2 regions of the Rhodoferax saidenbachensis genome follow, and region 2 is predicted to be linked to the other one. Evidence: predicted binding sites of a transcription regulator. Region 2 holds the regulator's gene; the other holds the start of a gene.

Region 1 (7,764 bases), 990 kb from region 2:
GACGCTGTGTAGCCAGTGGTCGTGCGTGAGCCGTGTGCGGTGAAAGTCGCAAGCACGGTTCTTAGGGGGGGATATCATCGAAAGATGGAATCCCTACCCTCCATTTTAGCCAGTGCGCCCCCTGTTCAGCTGATCCTGTCGGTTTTGGCCGCCATTGCCTATGCCTGGCCGGCGCTACGGGCCCAGCACTTGAGCATGCGCACCGCCAAGGCCTGGGTGGGCGTAGCGTGGCTGTTACACGGAACGGTGCTGGTCTGGAGCCTGTGGGGCGCGTCAGCCCGTTTTGGTTTTGCGCCCGCCCTGTCCATGACCACTTGGCTGGTAGCGGCGGTGTACGGGGTGGAGAGCCAGTTCTTCCCGCAACTGCCCACCCGCTGGGCGCTGAGCGCCATTGGCGCGGCCGCGGTGATGCTGGCTTTCATATTCCCGGGCAATGCCATGCCCAACACCGCCTCCGTCTGGTTGCCGATGCATCTGGCTTTTGGCGTAGCCTGTTACGGCCTGTTTGGTACGGCAGTGGTGCACGCCTGGTTCATGACCCGGGCCGAAAAACACATTCGCCACGCCGAAGACCCGCACAGTGGCCTTCCCTTGCTGACATTGGAGCGCCTGACTTACCGATTCGTAGCGGGCGGTTTCGTCTTGCTAAGCCTGACGCTGGCGCTCGGCTTTGGTTATGGCGATGTGTTGTACGGCCTTGACCACGCATGGCACTGGGACCACAAGACCGTCTTCTCGGTGCTGGCCTGGCTGACCTTCGCCACGCTACTGGTAGGTCGCGCGGGCTTTGGCTGGCGCGGCAAGCGGGCTGTGGGTGTCCTCTATACCGGATCGGCCTTCCTGCTGCTGGCCTATGTAGGCTCGCGCTTTGTGATGGAGATTGTCTTGGGGCGCACGTTGTGAAATACCTGTTGGTTTTTGCGGTGGTCTTTCTGGTCGCCTGGCGCTGGCGCAGCGCGCGCACGGGGCAACAGTTGAAAAAGGCGCAAAAGAAAGCCGCCGCCCAAACCGCTCCCATGGATATGCTGGCTTGCGGCCAATGCGGATTGCATATCCCCGCCCAGGATGCTTTTGCCGGCACGCGTGGTAGCTACTGCAGCGCGGCCCATCTGAAAATAGCGGAGCACTGAATGCGGGAGGACGCGCCCGCGCACTCCTGGTTTGGCCCCACCCTGCTGGACACCTCACCAGACCCAACCGAAGACCCCCGCGAATTAACACGCCTGTGGCGCGGCTTCATGACGGCCCGCCTCACGCTGGGCCTGGTCTTGGTGATGCTGCAGCTGGCGCTCTACATCACGGGGACGGCCCACAACCAATGGCTGATCGCTGTCAGTGCGGCTTATTTTGCCGGCACGGTAGCCACCCGCTTACTGACCAGTCCCAAGCCGCTGGGCAGTGCATTCAACCGCAACTGGCTGATGCTGGTAGGGCTGGACGTTTTGACCTTTGCTTCACTGCAGTGGATGCAGGGCAGTAACCTCAATTACACGCCGCTGTTTGCCTTGCCCATTTTGCTGGCGGCCGTGCTGGGTTCGCTGCGCATGGCACTGGGCACCGCCGCCAGCGTCACGATGCTGCTGCTGGGCGGCACTTTGTGGACGTATCTGGGCAGCCCGATGGACGCCACACCGTATTTTGTTCAGGCAGCGCTCAGCGGCGTAGGTTACTTTGCCATCGCCCTGCTGGCCAACCAGTTGTCTGCCCGATTGGCCGATGAGGGACAGCGCGCGCGACGCAGCCAGGTGGCGGCACGCATCCAGCGACAGGTCAATGAGTTGGTGATTGAGTCCCTGCCCGATGGCGTGCTGATTGTGGACACCGCCGGGAGCGTGCGGGCGGCCAACCCGGCGGCCCGCCAGTTACTGGGATCACGGCGGGCCCAGCAGTCGACGGGATTTGGCCTGCGTGATGAGCCGGGATGGAGGCCTTTGCTGGACCTCACCCGCATGAGCGTGGGCACCGGGCACAACCAGGAAGCCGATGTATCCATACGGCACGAAGGCCATGGCCCGCGCCGGCTGCGTGCACGCACCCGTCTCGCCGCCCCCCAAGGCACGGATGGCGAAAGTCTGTGCGTGCTTTTTCTGCAGGACCTGCGCGAGCTGGAAGCGCGCATGCGCACCGAAAAACTGGCCAGCATGGGCCGCATGTCTACCGCCGTCGCCCATGAGATTCGCAATCCCTTGGCCGCGATTGCACAAGCCAATGCGCTTCTGGACGAAGACCTCAGTGACCCTCGGCTCAAAAGGCTCACCGGCATGGTCAGCCAGAATGCCAAACGGTTGGAGAAAATTGTCGAGGACATCCTCAATGTGTCACGCGTACAGCCGCTGGAAGACATACACGCGGCGCCCTTGGTGCATATCAATGAATCGGTGCACCGCATCTGCCACGACTGGGCAATGCAAAACAATGCCCAACAGCAACTGGCCACCCAGTTGCCTGACACAGAGTCAGCCGTGCCGTTCGACGCTGACCATTTGCGCCGGGTACTGATCAACCTGCTGGACAACGCGCGGCGCTATGCGAGTTCCCAGCCGGACGCGATACAAGTTGGCGTCCGCACCACGGAGTCGCAGCAGGCCCGCCTGACGATCTGGAGCGACGGCGCCCCGATGGACCGCTCCGTGGAGCGCCACTTGTTTGAGCCCTTCTTCTCGTCCGAGAGCCGCTCCAGTGGACTGGGCCTGTATATTTGCAGGGAATTGTGTGAAAGCCATGGCGCCACCATCCTCTACCAGCGCAATGTCCGCCCGACCCGCGGACAGGTCGTGGAGGGCAATGAATTTGTCATAGGCTTTGCGAACACACCATCCAACGACACCCAGCCAGCCAACCTCAACACCACCCCATGGCAAACCACGCTGTACTGAGCAACGCCCAGGTCCTGGTCATCGACGATGAGCCGGATCTGCGCACGCTTTATGAGCTCACCCTGCTGCGGGAAGGCTACCGTGTGGAAACAGCTGGCTGCGTACAGGAGGCCCGGCAACTGCTGGCCTCCCATAGTTTTGACGTGGTGATCACCGACATGCGCCTGCCCGACGGTATGGGCACCGACATCCTGCAGGATCTGAAGACCCAGCAGCGCACTGAGCGCTGTATCGTGATCACGGCCTACGGTTCGGCCGAGAACGCGGTGGAATCCCTCAAGGCGGGCGCTTTTGACTACCAGACCAAACCGGTGGATTTGAAACAATTTCGCACTGTGGTGGCATCCGCGGTACAGGATGTCTCACCGCGCCATGCCCCCCAAAAGACTGCGGCCGGCTCACGTCCGCCCGAAACGGCAACACGCTCACTCAGCGGAGCCGCAGCGCTGGCACGTCTGGCCGGTGATTCCGCCAGCATGCGCAACGTCAAGGAACGCATCGCCAAAGTAGCGCGCAGCATGGCCCCGGTCATGATCCGCGGTGAATCCGGCACCGGCAAGGAGCTGGTCGCCGGCGCTCTGCATGCCAACAGCCACCGCGCCAGCGGCCCTTGGGTGGCCGTGAATTGCAGCGCCATCCCGGAAAACCTGCTGGAAGCCGAGTTTTTTGGCTCCAAAAAAGGCGCCTACACCGGATCTACCCAGGACCGGCCAGGGTTCTTTCAGAGCGCCAGCGGTGGCACGCTGTTTCTCGACGAAATCGGCGATCTGCCACTGGCCATGCAATCCAAGCTTTTGCGCGCCATCCAGGAGCGCTGTGTGCGCGCGATTGGCGCCGCCCAGGAAGAGCAGGTGGATGTGCGCATCATCAGCGCCACCCACAAAGACCTGCCTGCCGAAGTCAGCACCGGGAAATTCCGCCAGGACCTGTATTACAGGCTCAATGTGATCGATATTTTCGTGCCGCCCTTGCGGGAGCGCCGCGAAGACCTGCCCGTACTCTGCGAAGCCCTGTTGGCCCGGATTGCAGAGGAATCCGGCATGCCCGTACCCGACCTGTCCGAACAAGCACTGCAGCAACTGTCTACGCAACTCTTGCCCGGCAATGTGCGGGAGTTGGAGAACCTGCTGCACCGTGCCGTGGCCCTATCTGACGGTGAGGTACTGCAGTTCGACGACTTGCAGCCTTCCAATACCAGTCCCGCCCCTCTCGAATACACGCCCCCCCCCACAGTCCGCCCCTTCTCTACGGAAATTTCACTGCCAACCGATTTGCAAAGCCATCTGGACCAGCAGGAGCGCGACATTCTGGTTCAAACGCTCAAGGAAACCGGATTCAACCGGACAGTGGCGGCCCAGCGTCTGGGCCTAAGCCTGCGCCAGATCCGCTACCGCATTGCGCGGTTGAAGATAGATGCCCCCCTTTCCCCTGGCGAAAGCCCCGATGCCTGAACTGCGTGAAACCAACGCCACCAGTTGGCAAAAGGGCTGGTACCGTTTTGCACGCCACCTGCCCTCCCCCAACTTCGGCGCACGTCCGGCAGACGCGCAGATCGACCTGGTCGTGCTGCATTCCATCAGCTTGCCTCCTGGTGTGTATGGAGGAACGCAAGTACAAGAGCTGTTTACCAACCAGCTCGATTGGTCACAGCACCCCTACTTCAAAAGCATCGAGGGTTTGCAGGTGTCTGCGCATTTCTATATCCAGCGCGGTGGTGAAATCTGGCAATTTGTCAGTTGTGATGACCGCGCCTGGCATGCAGGCACCTCCCACTACCGGGGCAGAGATAACTGCAATGACGACTCCATCGGCATAGAGCTGGAGGGCTTGGAGGGCGACACGTTTACCCCTGCACAGTACGAGGCGCTGCAGGCCCTGTGCCCAGCGCTGGTGCAGCACTACCCCATCGCCCACCTGGCGGGCCACGAGCACATCGCGCCCGGACGCAAGGCGGACCCCGGACCAGGGCTGGATTGGGCACTTTTGCAACACACCCTGGGGCTTGCCCCTCAGTGTTTCCCCGATAGCGTAAAAAAAATCTGCTGAATTGATTTGCGCTTTTTCGCATCACCCTCGGCCTGCCAGTCGGCGGTCCTTCCGATCTGATTTCCGCTAAACCCTGATGGCATGCGGCCATGCTGGGCAAATGGGCTGGAATGCAGCGCCAGTACTGCGCCAGCCCGTTGGAATGCGCAAACCACAAGGCTTGCGCGACAACGGAAGCCGTCGTCGCAGGCATCGGCAAAACAGTCTCGCCTATGCAAATTCAGGGGGCGAATTCATTCCAGGGTCATTTTCAGCAGATACACTACCTGTAGTGGCTTGTAAGCTATCCAGACCCCAGATATAGTGTGTGCTGCCCATAACGAAAGAAGCCCAAGAAATGCTCTTTCTGATCACGCACCAGTTCTGCCCAAGCCATAAAAAATACTGATTTAGACGAGGAAATCATGCAATCTGTTTCAAACGTATCCAGCCCCGTCGCCACGGGAGTCCTGACGGCCCATAGCGTCCCAGACGTGGACCACAGCGCAACCAGCGCGTTGGCCCACTACCAGATCATTCGCCGCAACGGCGCAGTGGTCCCGTTCGAGCCCAACAAGATCGCCGTGGCCTTGATGAAGGCCTTTCTGGCGGTGCACGGCACCCAGGGCGCAGCGTCCGCCAGCGTGCGCGAAACCGTAGATGGCCTGACGCAACAGGTCATCCGTGCTCTCATGCGCTCACGCCCCGGTGGCGGCACCTTCCATATAGAAGACGTGCAGGATCACGTAGAACTGGGTCTGATGCGTGGCGGCCACCATGAGATCGCCCGTGCTTATGTGCTGTACCGCGAACGCCGTACGCAAGAGCGCGCCAAACAGGTTGCACAGGAAGCGCCTCCCACGCCCGCACTGCACGTACTGGAAGGTGGCCAACGCGTAGCCCTGGACCTGAACCAGTTGCGTCTGAAAATCGAAACCGCCTGCGCTGGACTCGGCGCTGACGTCAAGGCCGAGCCCATTTTGGCCGAAACCATGCGCAATTTGTATGACGGCGTCCCGATGGACGAAGTCTACAAAGCGTCCATCCTGGCCGCACGTACCCTGATTGAAAAGGACCCGGACTACACGTACGCCACCGCGCGTCTGCTGTTCCATACCATCTCGCGCGAAGTGCTGGGCCGCGACGTGGCACAAGCCGACATGCAGGAAGCCTATGTGGACTACTTCCCCGGCTTTATCAAGCGCGGCGTGGACGCAGAATTGCTGGATGAAAAACTGCAACAGTTTGACCTGAAACGTCTGGGCGCTGCACTCAAGGCCGACCGCGACCTGAAGTTTGATTATCTGGGTCTGCAAACGCTGTATGACCGCTACTTCTTGCACGAAGGCAAAACCCGCATCGAATTGCCCCAGGCGTTCTTCATGCGTGTGGCCATGGGCTTGTCGCTGAATGAAATTGACCGCGAAGCGCGTGCCATCGAGTTCTACGAGGTGTTGTCCTCGTTTGACTTCATGTCCAGCACACCCACACTGTTCAACAGCGGCACGCTGCGTTCACAGCTGTCGAGCTGCTACCTGACCACGGTCCCTGACGACCTGGATGGCATTTACGAATCCATCAAGGAAAACGCATTGCTGTCCAAGTTCGCCGGCGGTCTGGGCAACGACTGGACACGCGTGCGCGCCCTGGGCTCCCATATCAAGGGAACCAACGGCGAATCGCAAGGGGTGGTGCCCTTCCTGAAGGTAGTCAATGACACGGCAGTAGCCGTGAACCAGGGCGGCAAGCGCAAAGGTGCAGTCTGCACCTACCTGGAATCTTGGCACCTGGATATCGAAGAGTTCCTGGAGTTGCGCAAGAACACCGGCGATGACCGCCGCCGCACCCATGACATGAACACCGCCAACTGGATTCCTGATCTGTTCATGCGCCGCGTGATGGAAAAAGGGACCTGGACCCTGTTCTCGCCTTCCAACGTGCCCGATTTGCACGACCTGTTCGGCGCTGACTTCGAAAAGGCCTATGTCGCCTACGAAGCGAAAGCCGCACGCGGCGAGATCAAGCCTGCACGCACGCTGCAAGCTGCAGACCTGTGGCGCAAGATGCTGACCATGCTGTTTGAAACCGGTCACCCCTGGATCACGTTCAAGGATGCCTGCAATGTGCGCTCGCCTCAGCAGCACGCTGGCGTGGTGCATTCCAGCAACCTGTGCACCGAAATCACACTCAACACGTCAGACACCGAAACCGCGGTGTGCAACCTGGGTTCGGTCAACCTGCTGCAGCATCTGAAAGACGGTGCCGTCGACCACGACAAGCTCAAGCGCACCATCACCACGGCCATGCGCATGCTGGACAACGTGATTGACATCAACTACTACGCCGTCAAGAAGGCACGCGACTCCAATCTGCGCCACCGTCCGGTTGGCCTGGGTGTCATGGCCTTCCAGGACAGCCTGTACGAATTGCGCATCCCCTACGCCTCCAATGCGGCTGTGCAGTTTGCCGACGAGTCCATGGAAGCCATCAGCTACTACGCTTACTGGGCATCCACCGAATTGGCCCGTGAGCGTGGCAAGTATTCCTCGTTCCGTGGCTCGCTGTGGGACAAGGGTGTCCTGCCTCTGGACACCTTGGACATGCTCGCCAGCGCACGCGGTGGTTATGTGGAAGTGGATCGCTCCTCCACCCTGGATTGGGATGCGCTGCGCAAGAAGATTGCCACGGACGGCATGCGCAATTCCAACTGTGTCGCGATTGCACCCACCGCCACCATCTCCAACATCATTGGCGTGGACGCCTCCATTGAGCCTTGCTTTGGCAATCTGTCGGTCAAGTCCAACCTGTCGGGTGAGTTCACCGTCATCAACAGCTACCTGGTGCGTGATCTGAAACGCCTGGG
Region 2 (7,764 bases):
CACTGGGAAGCGTGCCGCAACCCTCTCGGGCTTGTGATCAGCCGTTCGCCTGGGCAGCCCTGGGTCTTGTCGACCCACAGGCCCTTTGTCTTTTAGGACTGCCATGTACGACCGCAATATCCTTGTTGAACAAGCCGACCCCGAACTGTGGGCATCCATCCTGGCCGAGAACGCACGCCAGGAACACCACATTGAGCTGATCGCCAGCGAAAACTACGCCTCTCCCGCCGTCATGGCCGCCCAAGGCAGCCAACTGACCAACAAATACGCCGAAGGCTACCCCGGCCGCCGCTACTACGGTGGCTGCGAGCACGTGGACGTGGCCGAGCAACTGGCCATCGACCGCATCAAACAGATTTTTGGTGCCGAAGCCGCCAATGTGCAACCCCATTGCGGCGCCTCTGCCAACGAAGCCGTTTTCCTGGCTTTCCTGAAACCCGGCGACACCATCATGGGCATGAGCCTGGCCGAAGGCGGTCACCTGACCCACGGCATGGCACTCAACATGAGCGGCAAGTGGTTCAACGTGGTGAGCTACGGCCTGGACGCCAACGAAGCCATCGACTACGACGCGATGGAAAAGAAAGCGCACGAAACCAAGCCCAAACTGATCATCGCTGGCGCTTCCGCCTATTCCCTGACCATCGACTTTGAGCGTTTCGCCAAAGTGGCCAAGGACGTGGGCGCCATCTTCATGGTGGATATGGCGCATTACGCAGGTTTGATCGCAGCCGGTGTGTACCCCAACCCCGTGCCCCACGCCGATGTGGTGACCTCCACCACCCACAAGAGCCTGCGCGGCCCCCGTGGCGGCATCATCCTGATGAAAGCCCAGCACGAAAAGGCCATCAACAGCGCGATCTTCCCTGGCCTGCAAGGCGGCCCGCTGATGCACGTGATTGCTGCCAAGGCAGTCGCATTCAAGGAAGCCATGGCGCCCGAGTTCAAGACCTACCAGCAACAAGTGGCCCGCAACGCAAAAATCGTGGCGGAAACACTGACGGCCCGCGGCCTGCGTATCGTCAGCGGCGGTACCGACAGCCACGTGATGCTGGTGGACCTGCGCTCCAAGGGCATTACCGGCAAAGAAGCCGAGGCTGTACTGGGCGCCGCCCACATGACCATCAACAAGAACGCCATCCCCAACGACCCCGAGAAGCCCATGGTCACCAGCGGCGTGCGCATTGGCACCCCCGCCATGACCACCCGCGGCTTCAAGGACGAGGAAGCCCGCGCCACAGCCAACCTGATCGCCGACGTGCTGGACAACCCGCGCGATGAGGCCAACATTGCGGCTGTACGTGCCAAGGTGCACGCGCTGACCTCACGCTTCCCGGTCTACGGCTAAGCCTCATGGCAAGCGAAAACGCTACTTTTTTAATAGCTGCTTGCGCTTGCCCCATAAGGGCTAGAGACCTATTTGGCACTGAATTGAGCGCCCCTACCCTATGAAATGCCCCTTTTGCAGCCACTCTGAAACCCAGGTCGTGGAGACCCGGATTTCTGAGGATGGGGACTTCATCCGCCGCCGCCGCCAGTGCGGATCGTGCGAAAAGCGCTTCACCACCTACGAGCGCCCGGACGTCAACTTTCCGGCCATCGTCAAAAAAGACGGGCGCCGTATTGAATACGAACGCGTCAAACTGCTCGCCTCCATGAACCTGGCCCTGCGCAAGCGGCCCGTGAGCACCGAGCAGATCGACAGCGCCATCGAGCGCATCGAAGAAAAACTCCTCAACCTGGGCCTGCGCGAAGTCCAGTCCACGCGGATCGGAGAACTGGTGATGCGCGAACTCAAGAAGCTGGACAAGGTCGCTTATGTGCGCTTTGCCAGCGTTTACCGGAGTTTTGAGGATATTGACGAGTTCAAGACGTTGGTGGATGAGGTGCAGCGGTAGGCAAAAAACGACGGGGGGGGGCGTCGCAAAAAGCATAAATGACAAACCGACCCGTTGAGCCCGCGACATGTGGGGGGTGAAGTGGAGCCCCGCTGTTGAATTCCGTCGAAATCTGACCCACTTAGAACAGTAATTTCCATTCAAAACTGACCCACGTAGGACCTACCCTGCTAGTTTTTAAAGCAGGGGAACTTAGGAGTGATAAACGTGGCGACATTGAATGTCATCAGGCGTTGGGCATTGCGAGAGAACATGTCCATCCGCGAGATTTCCAGGCGTACAGGCATGGCTCGCAACACCGTAAAGAAGTACCTGCGATCCGATGAGACTGAGCCCACCTATGCAAAGCGGGCCAGCTCTGGCGAGCTCGACCCCCTATGCCGAAAAACTGGCTACCTGGCTGGGAATGGAGGCAAAAAAATCGCGAAAACAGCGGCGCAATTTGAAGCGGATCTAGACAGCCTATACTTCCTGCGCTGGCTTTACAGGGTCGGCATTGCTATTTTGGGGCTGGTGACATCGATGTCCTGTTTTAGGGCAGCCCGCTACTATATTAGAGAATCCACTTGCTGGCGGTGACGCTATTGGTCTTGGCACCTGTGTTGTCAAGCGTTTGCGTGCCGTCACTGGCTTGCGATCCCACTGGTGTGGCGGTAATTGAGAACGAGTTATTGGTATTTGGACAAGTGGCTACAAATGTATAGAAAGCGGTATCCACTGGCGCCGCAGCACCGCACCCAGCTGTGCCCGCAACAGCCGTGTAACGCCCATTGGTTGTGAAATAACGCTCTTGATTTTGCGCGGCTGAGACCAATTGCTGCTGAACCTCGGTGCGCCGTGTCTTAACGATGTAGCTTCTGTAGGACGGCAGCGCGATCGAAGCCAAAATACCAATGATGGCTACAGTGATCATGAGCTCGATCAACGTGAAGCCACGGCTCCGACCTTGGCCACTGCTGCGGCTTGGCTGGTCGCTAGAGGCATGTTTATTCATCATTTGAATTTCAATCTGTTGGACACACATAAGCAATCGTTTGCAACACCACGACACTCGCAGAGTTTTTCCCCTCTCCCCTGCCCATCACACTATAAGCCTTGCACGTGCTTTTGGAGCTGAGAGCGGGAGTAAAGGCGACGTTGTTCAGCCAGTTAATTAGGTATTTTGCAGAGGACTTTTGTCCCCCTGCAGCCACTAGCTCCTTAGTAACGTCCACAGAATCGGTGGGGCTCCATACACTGGGCATCGTTGCACTCGCAATTGCCACACCCGTTCCTACGGTATTGGTGTTTACGCATCCCGTATCGAGACATACTGTCGAGTTTGCCTGCAGTTTTGCGAGCCCCTGGGTTATGGCCTGTTCCGCCGCCAATTTGGCCAGGTTGCGGTCCATGGCGTTGCCCGCCATGCGCTCACCCATCACGCTCACCCGCATGCCCCCCACAGCCAGCAGCGACACTACCATCAGCAAAATCATGGTGACAATAAGCACAAAGCCTTGCTGTTTTTTTTGTCTTGGTGAGTAGATCATATTAGCGATTCCTTAACAACACCGTTGTGTTGAAGGTGCGGTACAACTTGCGGTCGTTCTGTGTATTGGCAATGGCGGTTCCTGCACAATCCGACACATTCGCGCCTTTGACAATTGAGGCGTCGGTAGCCTCCGTGCGAAGCATCCAACAAACCTTGACCGCCACAATCTGGTCGGCCGTTACACCACCCGGCAATGCACTGACGTAAGAATCTACGATGCAATCACGTGGCTTAAGTAAGGCAACGGAGGTGCCACAGCCCAAATTTTCATTCGTTGCCGCTGGTCCGGTGTCAATTCCAAATTTGACTGAGAAATCGACAAGTTCAGTACCATTGCCAGCCCCCGCCGTTGCAGGCGCAATCCAGTCAACCGCATCACAGATCAGTTTAGGCAAAGTCGCATGCTTCCTAATCACTACCGTTTGATCGGCCACGGCGGGGGTTGAACCGTCACACACCATTTGATTGGCGCCGTCTGACCTGAACTTGACCGTAATAACATTAGCCGCAATGCCAATGCGGTCTGCGGCAACGGCGTTGGAGGGTGTTTCTCTATAGCCCGCTTGAGAAATGACCCGCTGCATCATAGCGTTACCAAACCGGCCGTCCTCGCTCAGCCGGTTTTGCATCTCTTGCACCCGTGAATTAGCCTTGGACGACACGTAAACCTCTGTTACCGCCACCATAGCAACCATGGATATGGCAATGGCGATCAAGAACTCAATCAGCGAAAAACCACTTTGCTGCGTTTTCATTCGATCACCATGCTGTAGCTTGAGTTGGTAGCAGTACCTCTATCGTCCAACCATGTGATGGTCAGCGTGTAGCGGAAATAATCAGTCGAGCTGCTCGCCGCCTGTACCAAACTATAGGTAGCGCCGGGCAACTGTTTTTGCAGCAAGGCCGCCCACTCTCTCATCTCTGTGGTGACCAATGCTGCATTCGTACTACGGTCTTTGGGGCTGGTTTGTTGTGCGGCGCAAGTCACCGTAGTGAGATAAATAGTGCATAGAGAAAAGTCAGGTGGTGCGGGGGGCTGCGGGTTCGCATCCACATTGACCATATAGGGCGTGCGAATGGCGCGAATACGATCCGCAAGATCATTGCCAAGGTCTACAGCAATGCTGCGGTAGTAGGCACTGTCATTCATGGTGACGGTTTTAGTTTGCATACCGGCCAAGCCCAGCAAGCCAAAGCCGAGAATGGTGACTGCCACCATGACCTCGATTAACGAGGCACCAGATTCGGTTCTATTTATGGACATACCGTAGTACCAATGCGTTTGCTGATGTGCCCCGACAGAGACACATCAACCAAATGTTGCTTGCGGTTAGGGGTACAAAGAACGAAGCTCGTGGCAGCCGTGGCACTGCCAATGGTGCCTGAGAACTCTACCGAAGTTGCAGCGGTTGTAACTGTCAAATCTGAACTGGCCACCGAACGCTGCGTAATAGCTTTCGCAGCCCCGGCATTGGCGGTGTCCTGATAGATCGTTATCCACCCCGTAGACCAAGCACCCGCTCCAGCAGCGCAGGTTAATAGAGCATCGGTATTGGGGGCAGCGGATGGGCACACCCGGAAATTGTTGCGCTGCTTAACCGCCTCAGTCCGCGCCAAATTGAGTGTGCTGACCAGCATGTCTGATTGCGATGCCAGGCGCGCATCGCGGATCAAATCGATCATGCTGGGCACACCAATGACAAGCAAGATAGCGGCAATGGCCAGGGTCACCATCAACTCGACCAAACTGAAACCCGTCTGGTGAGTCTTGTTGGTGATTACGGCTGCAGGGGAAAATTTGGAGAGCAACATGAACAGCCCTACTTTATTTCACGCCATGTGCTGGACTCAACTTTGACACCAGTTGTAGGCGCCTTGTTGAGCTTACGGCACGAAACACTATCACTGCCCACTGTTCCACTACATACAGTTCCTTCGTCCCCGGAATCTATCCGGGGGATCATCGTCCCCTGCGTGCCACCACCACCGTAGCCCTTACCAACGCCCTGCGAGTTGGCCTCGCGCATGGCAACAAACCCACCAGAACCATCATAAGGGTCTACTCCTACCAAGGGCGCAGCACTGGTTAGTGCAGATGATGTTGCGATAAAGGTAAGCTCAGTGGGAATACCTGGAGTCTTAAAACCACTAGCGTAGGCAGCGCCACTAGGAAACGCCAATCGGTCGGCAGCACTCGACTTGCCGTCTAGATTGATATCAAGAAAAGAAAAGGCGATACCAATGGAGGGTTTTTGATTATTCTTGGTAACTACAGAACCCGTAAGGGGGTTCAGACCCATGATCCACCCATCCCCCCCCGGTGTGCATTTTTCCGTTGCGATGGGGATACCTGTTCCGAAATTAACTCTATTGTTATAGATCCGAGGCGTTATCACCATGCGCTCTGACAATGTAGGCAAATTTATATACCAACCCAACATGGTTGAGGCAGGGTCTGTAACGTCAATATCGTTGGTACTCACTTTACGGTAAGTCCCCCCCGCAGCATTGGTGCCTGCAGCCAACGTGTACTCATCGGTGATGGTTTGCTGCTGGAAATTACTAGCAATGGTCAGCGTTGTTATTGAACTGGCCATTTTGTCCAATACGCCATACAAAGCCTGGGTCGTTGTCGTGCTGCGATCAGCATCTTTAAGCAATTGGCCAGTGCCGAAAAGCACCATATTGCCAATACCGGTGCCAGTCGATGATGCCACTCCTAAACTAGCTGGGCGCATGGTAATAGGCTGCCCGGCTGGGGCCTTAAAAATAGGGACCGCAATGCCGCCTGCATTGGTCGCTACTTTAAAGTCAGCTGCCACGTCGGCCGTCAAATCAAAACGCCACATATTGCCATTGACGTCACCAGCATAGACATAGTCCAAGATGCCGTCTTGCGCAATGTCAACTCCCCAAGGAGCGGAAAGGCCTTGGCTTATGTAAGTTCCCGAAGTGGGTAGGCTTATTTTTTTCAATAAGGTCCCATCATCGGCCTTGACAATATATAGCGCTGACGTATTCGAAGCGGTTTTTTGCCCGCCTGAAGCAGTGTCATCAAAGCTATTTTCATATCCGTTGGAAAAAATAACTGCAGGTACCGTTGTTGTTGCCGACGTACGCACATTAGATATGATCGGCAAACCCATGGAGTAACCTATTTCTGAGTCATTGACGTCCGTATAGTCCCACTTAACCATAGTGGTCGCTGCACCAAGGCTAGTCGTATTCGTGACATCCAAAGCGTAATGACCTTGTCCACCTTGACCCAGACCACCCACAACCATGGTCTTCCACGCACCAGCAGCACTGGGTTTATAGTCAATTGGATTAGCAATAGATCCATTGACATGGTAGGTGTGATCAGTGCCACCACTCACACCATAATCTGAGGCCGTTAACGCTTTCAGATGAGGAAAAACGCCAGAAGGAATATACGCCGCCAGCTCGGTCATATTTCCGATATTGAACGCGTGCAACATGCCATCATTGGCACCAACAAGCACCATATTGCGCGCGCTGTTGGCGGTTTTGAAGGCGTTGTAGTCTGCGGCGTTGGTGAACCCCCCAGGAGGGGTCACTACTACAGGCTGCCCGTCAACAATGTCGCCCAAAAAGGACTTAACACCGTCCACAATGGGGCGTGACCTGAATCCGGCAATGCCTTCTACTCCACGCAAAAACTTGATCGTGTTCTTTTGAGCAGTAGCATCAGCGCCAAGCACCGCTTTCTGATTAGCGGTCATCGCTGTAAAGCCGGTCGAATCGTTAAAAGCAAACGGTGTAGTAACTCCAGCTACAACTTTCGACGAGTAAATATTTCGACTCGTCTCTACAGGAATAACAGCTTTGGCATTTGGCGTGCATGCCGCCCCGAGGGCATTGTTAACCAGGTTAAAACAACGCAACTCTCCATACCAACCATTGGGATTGAAAACCGGTTGAAAAATATTGTTTCCTACAGTGGTCACTTCACTCTGGGCCGCAACACCGCCTGCATTGGATGTGGAAGCATTGATGCTGTTAATGACCCCAGCCAGCGAACTGGCTAGCTGTGCTTCATTATTTGCGTTGTAGTACCTCCCGCCACCTACTACGGCCGCAGCAGGCAGAACAGCATTAGCAACCGTAAACCCTACCGTATAGGTTGCCAAATTTTGTTTAAAGAAGGGGCTTGCATCAAACGACCTTCCATCCAAGTCCGTTCCTCCGACCCGCAAATCGGCCACTTGTCCAAATTTGGCAATATCCCGCAGCGCGCGAGGCCGGTTAGTGCCATCACCAAAACTTGCAGCTGCGGTAAAAGTACCGCTCGTCGTTTCCAGTCCGGCAGGGCAA

Evidence for each region. The regulator NrdR, encoded in region 2, represses ribonucleotide reductase genes. The targets are predictions, from matches to a motif close to CACNANATNTNGTG.
Region 1: a site for NrdR is predicted at 5,215-5,228, ahead of RS694_RS17040 (ribonucleoside-diphosphate reductase subunit alpha). Genes of this name have one in related genera too.

Annotation. Positions count from the first base shown of each region.
Region 1 is NZ_CP019239.1:3,559,931-3,567,694, forward strand. It holds gene ltrA (group II intron reverse transcriptase/maturase) at 1-12, shown strand, start outside; gene RS694_RS17010 (cytochrome C assembly family protein) at 85-903, shown strand; gene RS694_RS17015 (PP0621 family protein) at 900-1,130, shown strand; gene RS694_RS17020 (ATP-binding protein) at 1,131-2,876, shown strand; gene RS694_RS17025 (sigma-54-dependent transcriptional regulator) at 2,855-4,327, shown strand; gene ampD (1,6-anhydro-N-acetylmuramyl-L-alanine amidase AmpD) at 4,320-4,922, shown strand; gene RS694_RS17040 (ribonucleoside-diphosphate reductase subunit alpha) at 5,327-7,764, shown strand, end outside.
Region 2 is NZ_CP019239.1:2,566,655-2,574,418, forward strand. It holds ZMP/ZTP riboswitch at 1-62, shown strand, start outside; gene glyA (serine hydroxymethyltransferase) at 104-1,348, shown strand; gene nrdR (transcriptional regulator NrdR) at 1,449-1,898, shown strand; partial or broken gene RS694_RS12275 (IS21 family transposase) at 2,097-2,352, shown strand; gene RS694_RS20870 (type IV pilin protein) at 2,452-2,811, opposite strand; gene RS694_RS12285 (pilus assembly PilX family protein) at 2,903-3,427, opposite strand; gene RS694_RS12290 (PilW family protein) at 3,429-4,184, opposite strand; gene pilV (type IV pilus modification protein PilV) at 4,181-4,693, opposite strand; gene RS694_RS12300 (GspH/FimT family pseudopilin) at 4,684-5,241, opposite strand; gene RS694_RS20285 (pilus assembly protein) at 5,250-7,764, opposite strand, start outside.